2 regions of the Psychrobacter sp. HII-4 genome follow, and region 2 is predicted to be linked to the other one. Evidence: riboswitches for the same ligand, from Rfam matches in the RefSeq annotation. Region 2 holds a riboswitch; the other holds the start of a gene.
The links. A riboswitch is a leader RNA that binds a small molecule or an ion and turns the genes downstream of it on or off. The one in region 2 is predicted to bind thiamine pyrophosphate.

Region 1 (10,024 bases), on a different contig from region 2:
TGTTTGTCTTTGATGCGTAGTTTGAGCGTTTTCATGGAATAATTATGATCTCAATAGGTTTGGTTATCAAGGCAATCTAAATCTTAGGTGACAACGGCTGACGCCTGATATCCACGCCCTAGAAGGATGTGGTTTTACGGCGTTGGATGATAAAAATTCGGCATCACTTTTATACTTATACCAGTATGTTAAATATTAGAACGCGCTATCTTTAAATATAGCGCGTTTTTTTAGTGCACACAAAGTAGGATTTTTATAAACCCTCTTATCACCTTTAGTCCGTATCTGGCAATCCAACGTCCGTGGTTGACATGTTCGCTGACATTGCGCCATCGTGACGTGCCGCCATCCGATCATTGGCTTCTTGCACGGCTTTTTCGACCAGTGCATAGTCTGAGTGGCGTACATCTTGGCCGCTGATATAGTTGATGACCAGCTCGGCGATGTTTTGCGCATGATCACCAATACGCTCGAGCGCGCGCAACACCCACACGATATTGATGACCTTGGAGACGTGGCGCGCATCTTCCATGATATAAGTCATCAAGGCACGCATCGCTGATTGATACTCTTCATTGACCACATCATCATTGCGCATCACCTCAAACGCCTGCTCAGCATTGGATTGACTAAAAGCCTCTAGCGCATTGTGCAGCATCAGACGTACTTGATTGCTTAGATGCTGAACTTCGGCATAGCCATACGCTGATTTGCCTTGGGCAGCGAGCTTATTGGCCATTTTGGCGATTTTGACCGCTTCATCACCGATGCGCTCTAGATCCACCACGCCTTTACTGATGGACATCACCAAACGCAAGTCACTGGCCGCAGGCTGGCGCTTGGCGACCAATAACAAGATATGCTCATCCAGCTCGACTTCCTGCCGATTGATATCAAAATCCATCTCGATGACTTCTTGCGCCAGTGTGTCATCCTTGTCAATAAGTGCGTGAATGGCTTTGGCAACTTGGCTGGCTGCATGGTCGCCCATCACCAAAAACAGACGAATGGCTTCATCCAAATCTTGATCAAAACTTTTGGAGATATGCTTGTCACTTTGCATAAGAGGTATTCCCTGAATATCTGTATATTAATGGCATGCTGCTAGCATAGCTGTGTAGTCGATTCTAAATAAAACAGATACATCATATGTCAACGTGGAACTGGTATAAATTTTCCTTGCGTGCTGTGCCTGCGCGGACAGAGGCTGCGTAAAATTTATCCCAGTCCCACTGTATCGTTTTTATACGGAACTCACTATATTTTTGTTATTAAAAATTAACGATAGCTTTAATCTGTACAGCGTTAGCCATAACGACCCGTAATGTAGTCTTCCGTGGCTTTTTGCGTAGGCGTGGTAAATATCTGATCGGTCTCGCCCATCTCAACCATATCGCCCAGATACATATAGACCGTATAGTCTGACACTCGCGCCGCCTGCTGCATGTTGTGAGTGACGATGGCGATGGTATAGTCTTTTTTTAAGTCTTCAATCAAATCCTCGATGGCGCCTGTCGAGATTGGGTCAAGCGCCGAAGTTGGCTCATCGAGCAGTAGCACTTCAGGCTTGGTAGCGACACTACGAGCGATGCACAGACGCTGCTGCTGCCCGCCTGATAGAGACAAACCTGAGGCTTTGAGCTTGTCTTTTACCTCCGGCCATAGTGCCGATTTTTTTAGCGCCCATTCCACCCGATGGTCCAGCTCAGCTTTGCTTAGTCTTTCATAAAGACGCACACCAAAGGCGACATTGTCATAGATAGACATCGGAAACGGCGTCGGCTTTTGAAATACCATACCGACCTGCGCACGTAGCAGGTTGACATCGATGTCTTTGCCCAAGATATTTTTGCCATCGAGGTTGATACTGCCTTCTGCACGCATGCCAGGATATAAATCATACATACGGTTAAAGGTACGTAGCAGGGTTGACTTGCCGCAGCCGGATGGCCCGATAAAAGCAGTCACTTTTTTATCAGGAATGTCGATATTGATGTTTTTAAGTGCCTGAAAATCCCCGTAATAAAAGCTTAAATCACGAATTTGCATCTTCGCTGCTGGCATGTCTTTGGGAATATCATGCTGTGTTTGCTTAGTTAAGTTTGCCGCATCTGGCTGCGACAGTTGCGTGGTCGTCGCCATCGGTCTGTTTAATAAGCTGGCTGTGCTCGTATCAAAGTTGTTGCTATCTGCTGTGCTACGCGTTTTGCTGATGACGTCATTCATAATGTTATCCAACCTAGCTTGATGAATATAAATTTAAGTAACTGCTATATATAAGGTGATTTGGCGGTAGGCGTTATCTACTCTGGCTACTATTTGCTGGAGCTGCGACCACCGATAAACCTTGCCAATACATTTAGTACCAATACCGAAGCAGTAATCAGCAATGCAGCGGCCCATGCAAGTGTATGCCAATTATCATAAGGACTCATGGCAAACTGATAAATAGTGTTCGGCAAGTTGGCAATCGGCTCGCCCATATCGGTACTAAAGTATTGATTATTCAATGCTGTAAATAGCAAGGGCGCCGTCTCACCAGTGATTCTGGCAAAGGCCAACAGCACACCAGTGGTCAGCCCCGCTCGAGCCGCCTTAATCGTCACTTGCGTGACCATCTTCCACTTCGGCGTGCCCAGTGCATAGGCCGCTTCACGAATGCTATTGGGCACCAAATTGAGCATGTTTTCTGTCGTGCGTACCACCACTGGAACCACAATCAGTGCCAATGCTAGTGCGCCTGCCCACCCAGAGAAGCTTTGACCTTTAACCATCAGGGCATAAATAAACAGACCAATGACAATCGAGGGGGCAGAGAGCAAAATGTCATTTAAAAAGCGCGTCACTTTGCCAAGTAGGCTGCCTTGCGCAAACTCAGACAAATAAATCCCTGTCATCAGGCCAATGGGCGCGCCGATAAACAACCCTGAAAACGCCACCATCACCGAGCCGACAATGGCGTTGCGTAGGCCGCCTTCGCTCATCGGCGGCGGCGTATCGGCAGTAAAGATAGGCATTTGCACCATGCCCTGAAAGCCTTCGACAAACAGCGTCACCAGTATCCAAAACAGCCAAATCAAGCCAAATACCATCGCCGACATGGCAAAACCCAAGCCCAGCTTATTGGCCCAGCGCCGTTTGTTATAAAGACGCTTGTCGTAGCGGCTATCAAAGCCAGTCTGCGCAGGTAACGCTGAGTGCATCGCATTAGTAGGCATAAAACTCATTTCCATTTTTCAAGATTTTTTGTCAGCCTGTATATCGCTATCGTCTGTATGTCATTATGTATTAGCGGTTGCCTGCTTTTTGATCAATACGCATCAGCATGAGCTTAGCCAGCGACAGCACAATAAAGGTGATGATAAATAGTATGAGGCCAAGGTGCAGCAGCGAGGCCAGATGTAGCTCACTAGAGGCTTCGGCAAACTCATTGGCCAGCGCTGAGGTAATGGTGACGCCCGAGGTAAACAGACTTGGACTGATATTAAAGGCGTTGCCAATAAGGAAGGTCACGGCCATGGTCTCGCCCAGCGCCCGACCCAGCCCCAAGATAACCCCGCCGACCACGCCTGCTTTGGTATAGGGCAAGATAATTTTAAACATCACTTCCCAAGTGGTCGCGCCCATGCCGTAAGCTGACTCTTTGAGCAGGTCTGGCACGACAGAGAAAACATCGCGCATGGTAGCGGCAATAAAAGGAATAATCATAATGGCAAGCACCAATGAGGCGGTAAACATGCCCAATCCCATTGGCGCACCGGTAAACAGCTTGCCGATGATAGGCAATGGGCCGATATGCTCGATAAACCACGGCTGAATGTGATCGCCAAAAAATGGCGCAAAGACAAACAGTCCCCACATACCGTAGATGATAGAGGGAATACCCGCCAGCAGCTCAATGGCGATGCCGAGGGGCTTTTTTAAGAAATTCGGACACATCTCGGTCAAAAATATCGCAATACCAAAGCTGACGGGTACGGCGATTAAGATGGCAATAAAGGACGTCACCAGCGTGCCATAGATCGGCGCCAGCGCACCGTACTCATTGGCAACCGTGTCCCAGTTATTACTGGTATAAAACCCCAGACCAAATGCTTGTATACTCGGCCAGGCGCCAATGATCAAAGAGAGCAAAATACCGCCCAAAGATAGCAGCACGAGAATGGCAAATGCCTTGGTGGCATTGACAAATAATGCATCGTAACGTTTTTGTTTTGCCAGTTGCGACCTTAAATCATTCATAAGTGTCTCAGCATTAAATAATATTAAATCAAAATCTTTAAAAGACTCATCAGGTCTTATCACAACAAACTAAATCTTAATAAAGGGCGCTATTAACGGTCATTAATGACGCTATTTTTAAATTTGTTGTGATAAAACCTTTGAGACAACCACCGGAGAATAGGTGTCTCAAAGGGGCTTACAAGCTCTGCTATATATATGTATAAAAACTACTGAGCTGGGGTGTAGACGGGTTGACCATCGCTACCTTTGACTTCATTCCACTTGTCTTTAAACAGTGCCACTGCGGTATCAGAGAAAGGCACATAATCAAGCGCCATGGCACTATCATCACCTTGAGCATACGCCCAATCAAAGAAGTTCAGCACGCCAGCCACTTGCTTCGGGTTTTCTGGCTGCTTGTGTACCAAGATAAAGGTGGCAGCGGCAATGGGCCACGCTTGCTCGGTCTCAGAGTTGGTGATGACTTTATAAAAGCCTGGTTGCTGTGACCAATCGATATCACCTGCCGCAGCAAAGGTCTCAGCAGATGGCTGCACGAAGTTACCCGCCGCGTTTTTTAGGGCAGCGTGCGCCATGTTGTTTTGCTTGGCGTAAGCATACTCGACGTAGCCGATAGCGTTTTTCATGCGGTTGACGTAGCTTGATACGCCCTCGTTGCCTTTGCCGCCTGCCCCTGTGGCAGAGGTTGGCCATTTGATGGTTTTATCGACACCCACGCTGTCTTTCCAGTCAGTTGAAACCTTCGCCAAATAATCGGTAAAGTTAAAGGTCGTGCCTGAACCATCTGAGCGAAATACGGTGGTAATGGCAGCATCTGGCAGGGTCAAATCTGGGTTCATGGCGGTGATAGCAGGGTCATTCCATTTGCTAATCTTACCCAGATAGATATCGGCTAGAGTTGCGCCGTCCAGCTTTAGCTCACCTGGTCCGACACCATCGATATTGACAATCGGTACCACGCCGCCGATGACGGTTGGAAACTGAATAAGTCCTGCCGCATCCAGCTCTTCAGGGGTCATGGGGGCATCAGAGGCGCCAAAGTCAACGGTTTTTGCTTGGATTTGTTTGATGCCACCTGAGGAGCCGATAGACTGATAGTTAACCTGACCGCCAGTCGCGGCATTATAGTCATATGACCATTTGGCATAGATAGGCTGCGGGAACGACGCGCCAGCACCAGTGATGTTCATGGCGATGTTTTCAGCTGATTTAAAATCGCTTGCTGGAGAAGATGTCACTGTGCTGGTAGTTTCGGCCACTGTCGCCGCGCTGGTGTCACTCTGCGCTGCTGACTCTGCGGTGTCGGTCGATTTATTACAAGCGGTGAGTACTAAGGTGCAACTAACGGCGACTGCCAATAACGAATAACGCATGTAGAACTCCTAAAGTTTAACAACGATTGAACAAAGCATGATTGGTGACATGTGTGACATCTTGACAAGTTTTTATGACAGTTTGATGACAACCGCCCAACTCTTTTATGTGCGTGACAAATAGGGTCAAATCAGTCGGCGCTTGAGGCTAACGCTATTAGCCTGCGTGTCATGACTCATGGCCTCGTGCGCACGTTGACTGACATACCGGTGGTCAAACACCAGTAGCCCTCATGGCAGAAGTTTGTTAGTATGAGACTGATTGACAACACTGACAGACTCGGGGTGCGGTGTACGAATGGCTGACTGCCTTTGTACATTCGCTGAGAGATCACCCGCCGAACCTGATGCGGTTAGTACCGACGCAGGGAAGTCTTCAGCACTTTATTATGTATGGCAAAGACGGGCAGAAATGCCTTGTTATCCTCATGACTGTTGGCCTAAATGCCCGCTTAGTGGTGCTAAGCTTTATAGGGTTAAGTAGTGCCAAATAATGATGAGAGATACCAAGCGTCGCTTACAGGTTGATGACATCCTCCGCGAAGGCAGATTTTTGCGATGATAGATTTGACAGCCAGTGACGACGACGCAGCAAAAACTGCCTAGATGATAAGTGCTACCCCCGCAGCTTCTGGCGGTGTTGCTTTTATTCAAAAACCAACACGCTAGGACAGCATATGACAACCTCAATCCTACCTCCAAAGACCCAGAAAAACGCTTCTGACAAAAAAACCGACGCGCTAAAAACCCCTGCGCACCGTAGCGCCAAAGACACGCGCTTTGAAGAAGAAGCGCGCGACTTACACCGCATTCTCCCCGCCTCGCAAAAAGTCTATATCCAAGGCTCAAGACCTGATATTCAAGTGCCGATGCGCAAGATCACGCTAGATCCCACGCCTATTCAGGGCGTGGATGAGTCCGACTGGGAGCAAAACCCGCCGTTTTATGTCTACGACACCTCAGGCGTCTATACCGACCCTGATGCCCAAATTGACCTAACCCGCGGCTTGCCCAAACTACGCGAGGGCTGGATAGCCGAGCGCGGTGATACAGAGCAGCTAAGCGGTTTGTCCAGCTCATACGGGCAAGCGCGTGCGCGTGATATCACCACAGCCAATCTACGGTTTGCCCATATCGATAAGCCACGCCGCGCCAAAAAAGTCAATGGTAAAGCAGGCAATGTCACGCAGATGCACTATGCGCGCCGCGGTATCATCACCCCTGAGATGGAATATATCGCCATTCGTGAGACGCAAAAACAGCATGAACTGACCGATATGCGCCAACATGACGGCGAGAGCTTTGGTGCCAATACCCCAAAAATCATCACCCCTGAGTTTGTGCGTAGCGAGGTCGCGGCCGGTCGCGCCATCATCCCAAATAATATCAATCACCCTGAGTCTGAGCCGATGATTATCGGGCGTAGTTTTTTGGTAAAGATTAACGCCAATATCGGCAATTCAGCACTTGGCTCGTCTATCGATGAAGAAGTGTCGAAGATGACATGGGCCACGCGTTGGGGCGCGGATACCATCATGGATTTGTCGACAGGCAATCATATCCACGAGACCCGTGAATGGCTGATTCGTAACTCGCCTGTGCCCATCGGTACGGTACCAATTTATCAAGCATTAGAAAAAGTCGACGGCATCGCCGAAGACCTAACGTGGGAGATATTCCGCGATACACTGATCGAGCAAGCCGAACAAGGCGTTGATTACTTCACCATCCACGCAGGCGTGCTGCTGCGCTATGTGCCACTGACGGCCAATCGACTCACAGGTATTGTCTCTCGCGGCGGCTCTATCATGGCGCAGTGGTGCCTTGCCCATCATACAGAGAGCTTTTTATACACCCATTTTGAAGAGATTTGCGAGATTATGAAGCAGTACGATGTGGCCTTTAGCTTAGGTGATGGTCTGCGTCCTGGCTGCTTGCAAGATGCCAATGACGAAGCGCAGTTCGGTGAGCTGCGCACGCTTGGTGAGCTAACGAAAATCGCATGGCAGCACGATGTACAGGTGATGATCGAAGGCCCAGGACATGTGGCGATGAACCGCATCAAAGAAAATATGGACTTACAGCTAGAGACTTGCAGCGACGCGCCGTTTTATACCTTAGGGCCGCTGACCACCGATATCGCACCCGGTTATGACCATATCACCAGTGCTATCGGTGCGGCGATGATTGGCTGGTTTGGCACCGCCATGCTCTGTTATGTGACACCAAAAGAGCACTTAGGACTGCCGAATAAAAAGGATGTGAAAGACGGTATCATCACCTATAAAATCGCCGCGCATGCCGCTGATCTGGCTAAGGGCCACCCAGGCGCGCAAGCTCGCGATAATGCCTTGTCTAAGGCGCGCTTTGAGTTCCGCTGGGACGATCAGTTTAATCTGGCGCTCGATCCTGATACCGCCCGCGAATACCATGATGAAACGCTGCCAAAAGACGCGCACAAATCGGCACACTTTTGCTCGATGTGTGGGCCGAAATTTTGCTCGATGAAAATCACCCAAAACGTCCGCGAGTACGCCAAGGGTTTGGACGCGTCAGAAAGCTTAGGCACAGAGGCGATGAGTGCAGCTGAGATTGAGCAAGGCATGCAAGAGATGACTGAAAAATATCATAGCGAGGGTCGACAGCTGTATAAAGAGGTATAACTCCGCTGATTTGACTGCTGTATATTTAATTACTTTATATATCGTCAGTTTAAAACAAAACTGTCATAAGTTCCAAAGCGCTACTGGGATGAATTTTTCGCAGCCTCTGTGTATACAGCACGCAAGAAAAATTTATACCAGTAGCGCTATAACATTTTTAAATTGAATCTACTATAGCAAAAAGCTCGCTTCTTATGCCTGTAGAAGCGAGCTTTTTTTATGATAAGTATTTCTTAGCCAAAGAGCCGTTTACACATTTGACGCCTGATAAATCTCTTCAATTGAGGCGTTCATGGTATCAGCAAACTCTTTATCGCTTTGTTGTTTGCTCAACCCTTCGGTAAACGCGCGTGAGAAGCTGGCAATCATACCGGGATTTTGCTTAAGCTTTTCGCAGGCCTCACGACGACTATAACCGCCAGATAATGCCACGACTTTGAGTACTTTTGGATGATCGATCAGCTCTTGATAGAATCCGCCGTCGGTGGGCAAGGTTAGTTTGAGCATCACTTGATGGTCGTCATTTAGACGCTCAAGGTTACGCAAAATATCCGCTTTGAGTATCACTTCACACTCATGCTTTTGGGCGCTATCGATATTAACCTCAGGCTCAACGATTGGCATAAAGCCTTTGGAGATAATTTGTTTAGCGACATCAAACTGCTGCTGTACCACCAGCTCGATACCATCGACGCTAGGCTCATAAATGACTGAGCGCATCTTGGTGCCAAATACCGGATAGTTTTTGGCTTTATCCAGTAGCGCGTCCAAGTCTGGCATCGGGCGCATGACTTGTACGCCGCTCATTTGCTCGGCCAAACCCTTATCGACCTTCAAAAACGGCACGATGTTTTTATCTTCCCACAGATAGTTTGCCGTTGGCTTGCCATTGACCTCGCGCTCCATGGTGTCTTCAAATAAAATCGCGCCAAGGACACGCTCATTATCAAAGGCATCACAAGTCATGATACGCGCGCGCATCTCGTGCACCAGATCAAACATCGCGTCATCATTGTCATAAGCATCGCTGCTGATGCCGTAGTTTTCTAGGGCTTTTGGTGTGCTGCCACCGCTTTGATCAAGCGCGGCGATAAACCCTGAACCATCCTTTATACGCTGTCGTTGTTTTTGGTATTCCATTGAAAAAGTATCCTATTTCTATTGATTAAAACCAAACATCATCAATCGACTCAATCTATATGAGCCTTGCTATTTGTAGACAACCTTACCATAGGATGCTTTATCTGCCTATATAGGATGCGTGACAGCGCCGCCAATTTTTATGATATATCAGTTGAAAATAGCCAGTTGAAATAGTCGGTTGAAAATAAAACGGTTATATAAATTTAAACACGCTGCTGATATAAATTTTACTGACGTGCGGCGTTCTCAGAGGCTGCACAACCTACATTTAAAAACAGCATCCCAGTAGCGCTATGCTCTTTTAGAGTGCGTCGACTATAGGTATAAGAATATTATGCCAAACCACGTACATCAAAGCCTTACATCAAACTCTTATGCCAAAAACAGTACCGCCACACAGCCAATCGCCAGCAGCAAGCCTAGCACATTGATACGACCGAGCCGCTCTTTAAACACAGCCACCCCGATGAGCGTCGCGACGGCGATGACCCCGACGTTCATCCCAGTAAAGACAATACTAGGAGAGTCGGACAATACTTGGTGGGCGCGCACATACGCATAGATATTACCCATGTTTAGAGCGCCCAGTAATAGCCCTGC
Region 2 (10,024 bases):
TTATAGCTATGACAAGCTTGGCATGACGGACTTGGCAAATGAATATAAGACGCTGTTGCAGATCAACTACCCCACGTGGCTGACCCGTGATGGCCGCGTGAAGCTAAGTACCAAACGCGACCGTAGCTGGTTTAATAAGCTTACCTTTGGTCAGCTTGGACGCTCAGGCATGAAAGACACCTCGGTGGCGACAGGTGAGTACAATGGCGCAACCAAAACCCAAATAGTGCGCAATGCTCAGCAGCTCAGATTGCCCGCGAACAACACAGCAAATACCAATACAGCGCCAAGCAGCGCATCGACTAACAGCGCGCCTACCCGTAATCGCGGTATCAATATAGGTCTGGGCTTGCCTGAAGCTGAAACGGAGCGCGTGACCGATCAAGCCAGTACAAGCTCTACCGCCAGAGAAGCAAACGTCGATCCGCAAAACACCAATCCGGTACGCCGTACGACACCCGTAGAATAGGCGGTTTTTTAGCCCACAGTTTCTGACATCATAAAATAAGGTCAACACATTGTTGGCCTTATTTTTCTGTTTTTGTATGATAGCCAGACGCGCATAAACGCATATAGACACATATATCCATCAAAACCACTTACTTATGGTAAACTGTTTTTTGTATGAGCATCCCTAACCATATCCTTGAGCAACTAAACAGCCAAGCTGACTTGATCAGTATCATTGGTCGTCATACCACGCTCAAACGTGCAGGTAATGAGTATAAAGGCTGCTGCCCCTTTCATGGCGAAAAATCGCCATCGTTTTATGTCAATCCACAAAAAAACATTTATCACTGCTTTGGTTGCGGGGTCGGCGGCAATGCCATCAGTTTTTTGCGTGATTATGAAAGCCTTACCTTTATTGAGGCGGTCAATGAGCTATCCAAACAAACGGGCATTGAAGTCCCGCAAGAAGAACAGCGAAATGTGAGCTATCAGCGCATCAAGCAGCCGCCTACTACGAAATCAGCGGCGCGGCCAATTAGCAAGTCACAAGCTGATAGTCCCTCATCACCACATAGGTCTTTTGATAATCAAGAGCAAACAAATCATACCCACTATGCCGAACAGCCGGCCCACGATAGCCATGGCTATGACGATTACCCACCCTTAGCCGCCTATGACTTGGCCCCTTATGCAGCAGATGACTGTGGCTCAGACTACCCAAACGACGCCAGCTACCCGCCCGCTTGGCTAAGCGACTCAGATAGTGCTATGGGTTTTGATAGTGTCAACAGTATCAATGAAGGGGCGCTTGATCAAGAAGGCAACTTGTACGATCTGCTCGAACAAATCCAGCAGTTTTATCAGCACAATCTGACCACGCATCCGCATGCCAAGCACTATTTTTTGTCACGCGGTATCACAGAGGATACATTTGAGACCTTTGGTCTTGGCTACGCGCCCTTTGGCTGGCAGCACCTTGAGCATCAGTTTCCGCAGGATATCGAAGGCCTAAAAGCCCTAGGACTGGTGCGGCAATCTGAGTCTGGCCGCGACTACGACTTACTACGTGATCGGGTGATTTTTCCAATTCGAGACAACCAAGGGCGCACCATCGGCTTTGGCGGTCGAGCGCTCGATGACGAGGTGAAACCCAAATACATCAACTCATCAGACTCGCCTGTATTCCATAAGCAGCATGTGCTGTATGGTTATTATGAGTCTCGCCAGCAGCGCGCCGACAGCTGGCTGGTGGTCGAAGGCTATATGGATGTCATCGCTCTCTACCAAGCGGGCATCTATGGCGCGGTGGCGTCCATGGGCACCGCCATTAATGAAAGCCAGATATCACGCCTATTGACGCTCAACCCGACCCTCACCCTGAGCTTCGATGGCGATAGCGCAGGGCAAAAAGCGGCTTGGCGCACCCTTGAGGTGGCACTGCCGGTACTCAGTGACGACAAAGAGCTGCGCTTTTTGACCCTACCCAATGGCCATGATCCTGATACCTTTATCAAGGCTCAGGGCAGCGATGCCATGCGCGAGCAAATCGTAAACGCCATGCCATTGTCGCAGTATATTTTTGCCTATCTTAGTGAGCGCCACGATTTATCCTTGGCAGAAGGCAAAGCCAAGCTGATGTCGCAAGTGCGCTCATTGACCGCGGCACTGCCCAAAGGCAGTAGCTTTCGTTACTTGCTAAACAACGATATTTACCAAAAGCTTGGCGGCAGACGCAACCAAAACAAAGACGCCAAAGATGCGATGCTAGATTTTGATGGTGAGATGACCATCAGCCAGCAGTTGCAGCTGTGTTTTTTGTTTCAGCCGCGGGCGTTGCTCGATGACCCAATAGAGTCGATTTGGCGGCAGGCAGGTATTCATGATTTGCAGCTACCTGCCCATATCAGACAAAAAACCTCAGCCGATACCTTGCGGCCTTTGGCGTGGCAAGACTTGCAAGATAACGAATTGCTGGATATCGTCAGCACCATCACGCGCTGCTTAAAGTACTTGCCTGCAGATGTAAACGCGGCTGCTCATTTTGTCATGTCCAATGTCCAGCCCGGCACGCAAGAAAACCTAAGCCGTAGCTGGAGCGGTTTTTATCGCGCCTTGACGGCGCGCAATATCTTAAGCCTCGATGGTCTCATTGAAGAGCTGGTCAGCCAGCTACTTGAGCGCAGCATGAAGAAAAAAATACAAGATTTGATAAAAAACCCTGACCATATCAAGCTGGCGATTGTCCGTAAGCAGACCCAACTGCTAAATGACTGGCTACGCGCGCAGCAAGCCGAGCAGTCAGCACAGATGACCACGGTCTAGGGTCGATTGATGTATGGGGGATGACAGTTTTGAAAATGTTATTTTTAAAAATAATGCCTTTAAAAATGCCTTTTTAAAATAATAATTAGACCTGCTAAAAACCGCTGGTTGTTATTAAAAAAGCACATCCCCTTTAAAAGTATGGCCGTCGCCCCCACTACTAGTGATTATGCCAAATAGCCTGCGCACGACTTGATAAGCGGCTAAATAAAAAGACCGCAAATAATCAGTAAAAAACCATTGGTCACCATCACTACCTCGTGCTTGATGACTGCGGTCTGTGGTAAACTGTAGCGCTGCGTATTGACAGCCTTGTTTGCTCTCTGCTGATTGGCAGATGTCTTTAGATAGATTTTAGGGCGTGTCCTCATTTTTTAGCCCATTTGTGTGACTATCGACTGAATTGAGGGTATGTCCTAATACCGATATTGCGTCTTGTTTTAGTACTTGATGTTTTTTAAGTTTTTAGCTGTTTTTAGCAAAATTATTGTAGTGTTTTGAGCCTTTATTCATATCCACTCATTTTTGATATTATTGACAACCTCTACGCCATATTTTGATCAATCGATTGATAAGATCAACGCACCCCGTAAGCGATAGTGAGTCACAATATAAAAATGTCCGATGCAAGTAAGCGAGTATTTATGAAAGATAAGTCAGTTTCTCAGTCCACATCTCAACTGGCCACCTTAATCCAAATGGGCAAAGAGCAGGGGTATCTTACCTATGCTGAGGTGAATGACCAACTGCCAGACTCTATTACCGAAAGCGATCAGATCGAAGATATTGTGCAGATGCTGACAGACGTTGGTATCAAAATCTTTGAATCTGCGCCTGATGCCGATGACATCTTGATGAACGATGACTCAAGTGATGATGACATGGCAGCAGACGAAGCAGCGGCTGTACTCGCCTCTGTTGAGACTGAGCCTGGTCGCACCACGGACCCTGTGCGTATGTATATGCGCGAGATGGGCACGGTCGATTTGTTGACCCGCGAAGGCGAGATTGCCATCGCCAAGCGTATCGAAGAAGGTATTCGTGACGTGCAGCATGCCATGGCTTACTGGCCAGGTACGGTGCAGTTCGTCCTTGACGAGTATCAAAAAGTACAAGATGGTGAAAAGAAACTGTCCGATGTCATCACAGGTTTCTTAGACCCTGAAACTGAAGAAGACAAAATTACCGCTCAAGAAGCCAAAGAAGAAAAAGAAAATCCCCCCGTTATCAAAGCCAAGGTCAATGCCAAGGCAGCCGCGCTTGACGATGAGGACGACGAAGACGAAGACGACGTGGAAGAGGAAGCGGAAGAAGAAACCAGCGGCCTTGATCCAGAAGAAGTCCGTCTGCGCCTAGAAGAGATCGAGCACTTATTTATCAAAGCCAAACAAGCCTTGCTTGATTATGGCCGTGGTAGTGTCGAAGCAGATGCTGCCTATGCGTTATTGGCTGAGCGTTTTATGATGCTCAAGCTTAATAACCGCTTGTCAGATCAAGTCATGGCCATCATGCACGATGTCTATGACGATGTGCGTAAGCAAGAGCGTCAAATCATGCGTTTGGTGATTCGCCGTGGTCGTATGCCGCGTGACGAGTTCCGTAAGACCTTCCCTAGCAACGAAACCAACGTCGATTGGCTCATTGAGCGTATCAAAGGTAAGCCTGCGTTTGCCGGCACCCTAGAAAAAGTCACCGATGATGTGATCTTATTGCAACGTCGTATCCGTGACTACGAGCAGCAGCTCGACATGAAAATCCACGACATGAAAGACGTCGCCCGCCGTATGGCCGTCGGTGAGGCAAAAGCGCGCCGCGCCAAAAAAGAAATGGTCGAGGCCAACTTGCGTCTGGTTATCTCTATCGCCAAAAAGTACACCAACCGTGGTCTACAATTCTTGGATCTCATCCAAGAAGGTAACATCGGTCTGATGAAGGCGGTCGATAAGTTTGAATATCGCCGCGGTTATAAGTTTTCGACCTATGCGACATGGTGGATTCGTCAGGCGATTACCCGCTCTATCGCTGACCAAGCGCGTACCATCCGTATCCCTGTGCATATGATTGAGACCATCAACAAGATAAACCGTGTCTCTCGTCAGCTGCTACAGGAGATGGGACGCGAGCCGACGCCTGAGGAGCTAGGCGAACGCTTAGAGATGGACGAAGTCAAAGTCCGTAAGGTGCTCAAAATTGCCAAAGAACCGATCTCGATGGAGACGCCTATCGGTGATGACGAAGACTCGCACCTAGGTGACTTTATCGAAGATGGTACCATCTCAAGCCCTGTTGACGATGCCACGGCAGCTGGCCTACAAGAAGCCACGCGTGATGTATTGGGCAATCTCACCGAACGTGAAGCGCGCGTGTTAAAAATGCGCTTTGGTATCGATATGCCAACCGATCATACACTAGAGGAAGTCGGCAAGCAGTTCGATGTCACCCGTGAGCGTATCCGTCAGATCGAAGCAAAAGCCCTGCGTAAACTGCGCCACCCTTCGCGCTCTGAGCATCTACGCTCTTTTTTAGAGAACGACTAAGTTATCGGAGTCTAGATAATAGATTTCAAGTATTTGCTAACACTAAACTTGCTAACATAAAAAAGCTGAGTATATCTCAGCTTTTTTTGTGTCTACTCATTGTGTCGGTCTATGTATCGAGGCCGCTTATTCATTTCATTCAAAAAATCATTGCCTTTATGTATTATTGAGCGTATAACCACCTAGCACAGCTAGCGCTGTATACCGATGCGTATCTGGGCGTGATCGACAGCTTGAGTGTGGAGCTGCTGTATGCAGAAGGACTATATGAGCGGCGTTTTAAAGCCATGCTCATGCTTTATCACACTGCTATTAAACAGCTGACAAAAAAATAGATTTTTAAATCTAGGTCACTTTTATATATAGTCGATACACTCTAAAAATGTCATAGCGCTACTGGGATGCTATTTTTAAACGTAGGTTGCGCAGCCTCTGGACACGCAGCACGCAAGTAAAATTTATACCAGTAGCGCGTTTAAATCCATAACAGTTTCACATCCAGCTAACTATATGGTTATTTGAGCATCACTTGCTAATGGTGGCTGTTCTCGCCTATCATAGAGCGGATTTACTTTAAACGCTATTTTATCGTTATTATTAAAAAATAAACCTTAAAAACAAACCTTGTCGGGGTGCTTTGATTTTTTTGTCGTCAATCAAAATCATGGCTGAGAGTTACCCGCGAACCTGATGCAGTTAGCACTGACGTAGGAAACAAGCGTGCCGATATATAAGTCACATTGACGCCACAACTTGCCAATCTATGTTATTTAGACTGGCAAACGAGTCATGTCTTTTCACCTATGCGCCCTACGCTTTGCTTACTGGTATTTTATAAAGGTAAGTAAAAACCATGAACTACCAAACACTACGTCACCGCTGCCCCACGTGGGATGACTATATTCAGCATGACTTTGTCAAACAATTGGCCGACGGCACCCTCGCCCCTGATAGCTTTCGCCACTACCTTGTCCAAGACTACCTATACTTAATTCACTATGCTCGCGTGATGGCGCTGAGCGTGTATAAGAGCGACACACTGGCACAAATGCGCGTCGGTCAAGCAGGGCTAAACGCCATGCTCGATATGGAGATCGGCATGTATCTAGACTTTTGCCGTCTTTGGGATATCCCTTTGCACGAGGTCGAGGGTGCGCCTGAATCTGCTGTTACCATCGCCTATAGCCGCTATATATTAGACGCTGCCATGTCAGGCTCTTTGGCGGCGCTGTATGCCGCGATTGCGCCTTGTCTGATGGGTTACGGAGAGATTGGCAAGCGCATTAAACAAGCTGGATTTATCGCCGGCAACCCTTATCAGCCTTGGATTGATGTTTTTTCTAGCGATGACTTTCAGGCCATTACCGCGCAAAACGAAGCACAGATTGACCTGCTATTGGCAGATGCCAGCCCAGCACAGGCCGATAAGTTCCAACGCTTATTTGACACCGCCGCGCGGATGGAAGTCAGCTTCTGGCAGCAGGCGTTGGACTTGTCTTAGACTGTATTTTTTATAGTAGGGTTCACCAACTTTAAATCAACGATAGTCCTACTCGCATCGTATCTTATACATTCATTTTATTTAAAATTGATGATAAAACAACAACCACCCTCAAGGAGAGATTTTATGGCAGCATTTGACGAGCACGCCAGCGCATACGACAGCTGGTTTTTGGACAACCAAAACTTACTGGCCAGCGAGCTAAAGCTAGTGGCGCACTTTTTGGATAAGGACAGTGAGATACTGTCTATCGGCTGCGGTAGTGGTCTGTTTGAGATGCTACTGGCCAAGGATTATGACATCCACATCAAACACGGCATCGAGCCGTCAACAGATATGGCAAAAATCGCTGAAAAACGCGGCTTGCTAGTAGATGTCAGCCCTGCCGAAACCAGTGAGATTGCGCCCAATAAATTTGACATCATTATGTTTAACGGCAGTGTCAGCTATATCAGCGACTTGGACTTATGTATCAAAAAAGCCTTTGACGCGCTAAAGACTGGCGGCAAACTTATCCTCATTGACGTCCCAAAAGAAAGCGGCTTTGCCAGTCTTTATAATCTGGCCAGTGCGGTAGATAGCTGGGCGCATCCCCTGCTCGCGCACATCTCCCCTGCCAACCCCTATCCTATCGAGCTGGTCCGCTCTGCCAATTGGCGCACCTCTGATGAAAAAATCAAACTGATGCAGGCCAATGGCTTTACCGACTTGCAGTACGCGCAGACCCTACTGACCCACCCTATGTATGCCAATGACCAAGTGCAAGAGGTCATCGAAGGGTATGATCGCGGTGATTATGTGGCTATTTGTGGGTATAAAAAGTAGCTGTGGCCAAAGACACTTGAATAATACCAGCTGCGCCATCATAAACAGCACAATGTATTTTTATAACAGCGAGGCAAGATTATGAGTGACGACCCAAAAGATAACGGCCAAAACCCGACTGCTCACCGAGCGGTCAATGTCACTAACCTAACCCCTAATGACGGTGTGCTAAAAGGCAAAAAAACCGATATCCAAAACCCAGAGCTGTGGGATTTTCCGATGAACTACCCGATGAGCATCATCGGTCATGAAGGCGAGCATGAGACCTTACTGAACGAAGTTAAGCTTATCCTCGGTAGTCAGTTCCCTGATTTTGATTTGGCCTCGATAGATGTCAAACCCTCAAAAACAGGCCGCTTTCACTCAGCACGCGTCAATCTGTATCTGACCGAAGCTGAGCAAGTAAACACGCTGTATGCTGCTCTTGATAGCGCCAAGACTGTCCGCATGGTGTTGTAGGGCTTTTTGTCACGATAAGCGCTGCTAACCGACGAGCTGATGGACTTTTAAAAAAACCAGTCCGTTTTTCGTCTAAATCGTCACTCATATGGGTGGCGATTTTTTATGGTCTGCTGTACAATCTGCGTCCGCATCGTGCAGCTGCAAAACAAGGCTATAGATCAATTTTTTGGGCGGCAATAAAAAGTAAATGTCTACCACATTTTTACAAAAAAAATTATCCACGAGGCTATTCGCCCCTAACCCTTATGCCATCACCCTTTGCCAAAATTGGCGGCATCGGCAACCTCTTAGCAACATAGATTGCCACTAAAATCAATATAGCATTTTTAAAAATTTCCCGCTATATTGTGCCTACCTACTAACAAATACGCTATATGTAGTGCTCAGTGAATTTTTAATTTACTACGAGCAGCGGTAGAGTTTTGCCTAAAAAAACACCCTACCACCACAAGACAGCTATAGCGTCATAAAGCATGCCAGCGGGCTCTTTCCGCTTTGCATCACAATAAGCAATCAACTTAAGAGGGCGGTATGACACATATTGATAATATTCAAGTAACCAAACGCGACGGACGCCTAGAGCCTATAGATTTGGATAAAATTCATAAGGTGATCGAATGGGCCGCGCACGATTTAGATAATGTGTCTGTCTCACAAGTTGAGCTAAAGTCGCATATTCAGTTTTATGAAGGCATCAAAACCCGTGACATTCACGAAACCATCATCAAGTCTGCCGCAGATTTGATCTCTGAAGAGACGCCTGATTATCAGTATCTGGCCGCGCGCCTTGCTATCTTTCACTTGCGTAAGATTGCGTATAACACATTTACCCCGCCGCACCTATTTGATCATGTGACGACTCTGACAGAGGCAGGCAAATACGATGAGCATATCCTAGCCGACTATAGCCGCGCAGAGTTTGATGAGTTAAACGAGTACATCGACCACTGGCGCGATATGAATCTTGCCTATGCCGCAGTAGAGCAAATGGCAGGCAAGTACCTCGTACAAGATCGCGTCACCAAGCGCGTTTATGAAAGCCCGCAGTTTTTGTATATGCTGGTCGGTATGTGCCTGTTTGCCAACTACGACAAGGCCAGCCGCTTAAGCTATGTCAAACGCTTTTATGATGCGACCTCACAGTTTAAGATTTCCCTACCGACGCCTATCATGTCGGGTGTGCGCACGCCATCGCGTCAGTTTAGCTCGTGCGTACTTATCGAATGCGGCGATAGCCTAGACTCTATCAACGCCACCACCAGCGCCATCGTGCGTTATGTGTCACAGCGCGCTGGTATCGGCATCAACGCTGGTCGTATTCGCGCCCTTGGCAGCCCTATTCGCGGCGGTGAAGCGCAGCATACTGGCTGTATTCCATTCTATAAATTATTCCAAACTGCGGTGAAGTGTTGCTCACAAGGCGGCGTACGCGGCGGTGCTGCAACGCTGTTTTACCCACTATGGCATTTAGAAGTTGAATCACTCCTTGTACTCAAAAACAACCGCGGCGTCGAAGACAACCGCGTCCGTCATATGGACTATGGCGTGCAAATCAACAAAACGCTATACACTCGCCTGATCAAAGGCCAAGACATCTCGCTGTTTTCGCCCTCGGATGTCCCAGGCTTGTATGATGCGTTTTTTGAAGATCAGGACAAATTTGAAGCGCTATACACCCAGTATGAGCAAGACCCAAACATTCGTAGCCGCCAAATTCCAGCCTCTGAGCTGTTTAGCTTGATGATGCAAGAGCGCGCCAGCACTGGCCGCATCTATATCCAAAACGTCGATCATTGCAACACCCATAGCCCGTTTGACGCGACCGTCGCACCGATTCGCCAGTCAAACCTCTGTATGGAGATTGCCTTACCGACCAAACCACTTGACAACATCAATGACGAGACTGGCGAGATCGCCCTATGTACCC

Region 1: linked by a shared signal. The riboswitch ahead of thiC (phosphomethylpyrimidine synthase ThiC) and the one ahead of tenA (thiaminase II) in region 2 are both predicted to bind thiamine pyrophosphate.

The regions. Positions count from the first base shown of each region.
Region 1 covers NZ_CAJHBJ010000006.1:14,925-24,948, forward strand. The annotation lists gene JMX98_RS04945 (RNA-guided endonuclease InsQ/TnpB family protein) at 1-35, opposite strand, end outside; gene phoU (phosphate signaling complex protein PhoU) at 275-1,063, opposite strand; gene pstB (phosphate ABC transporter ATP-binding protein PstB) at 1,306-2,064, opposite strand; gene pstA (phosphate ABC transporter permease PstA) at 2,316-3,218, opposite strand; gene pstC (phosphate ABC transporter permease subunit PstC) at 3,289-4,242, opposite strand; gene pstS (phosphate ABC transporter substrate-binding protein PstS) at 4,452-5,618, opposite strand; TPP riboswitch at 5,890-6,006, shown strand; gene thiC (phosphomethylpyrimidine synthase ThiC) at 6,296-8,281, shown strand; gene JMX98_RS04980 (fructose bisphosphate aldolase) at 8,531-9,421, opposite strand; gene JMX98_RS04985 (EamA/RhaT family transporter) at 9,797-10,024, opposite strand, start outside.
Region 2 covers NZ_CAJHBJ010000011.1:21,353-31,376, forward strand. The annotation lists gene JMX98_RS07235 (outer membrane protein assembly factor BamD) at 1-469, shown strand, start outside; gene JMX98_RS07240 (DNA primase) at 625-2,772, shown strand; gene rpoD (RNA polymerase sigma factor RpoD) at 3,417-5,309, shown strand; TPP riboswitch at 5,928-6,040, shown strand; gene tenA (thiaminase II) at 6,163-6,810, shown strand; gene JMX98_RS07255 (class I SAM-dependent DNA methyltransferase) at 6,937-7,635, shown strand; gene JMX98_RS07260 (YbeD family protein) at 7,717-8,094, shown strand; gene nrdA (class 1a ribonucleoside-diphosphate reductase subunit alpha) at 8,629-10,024, shown strand, end outside.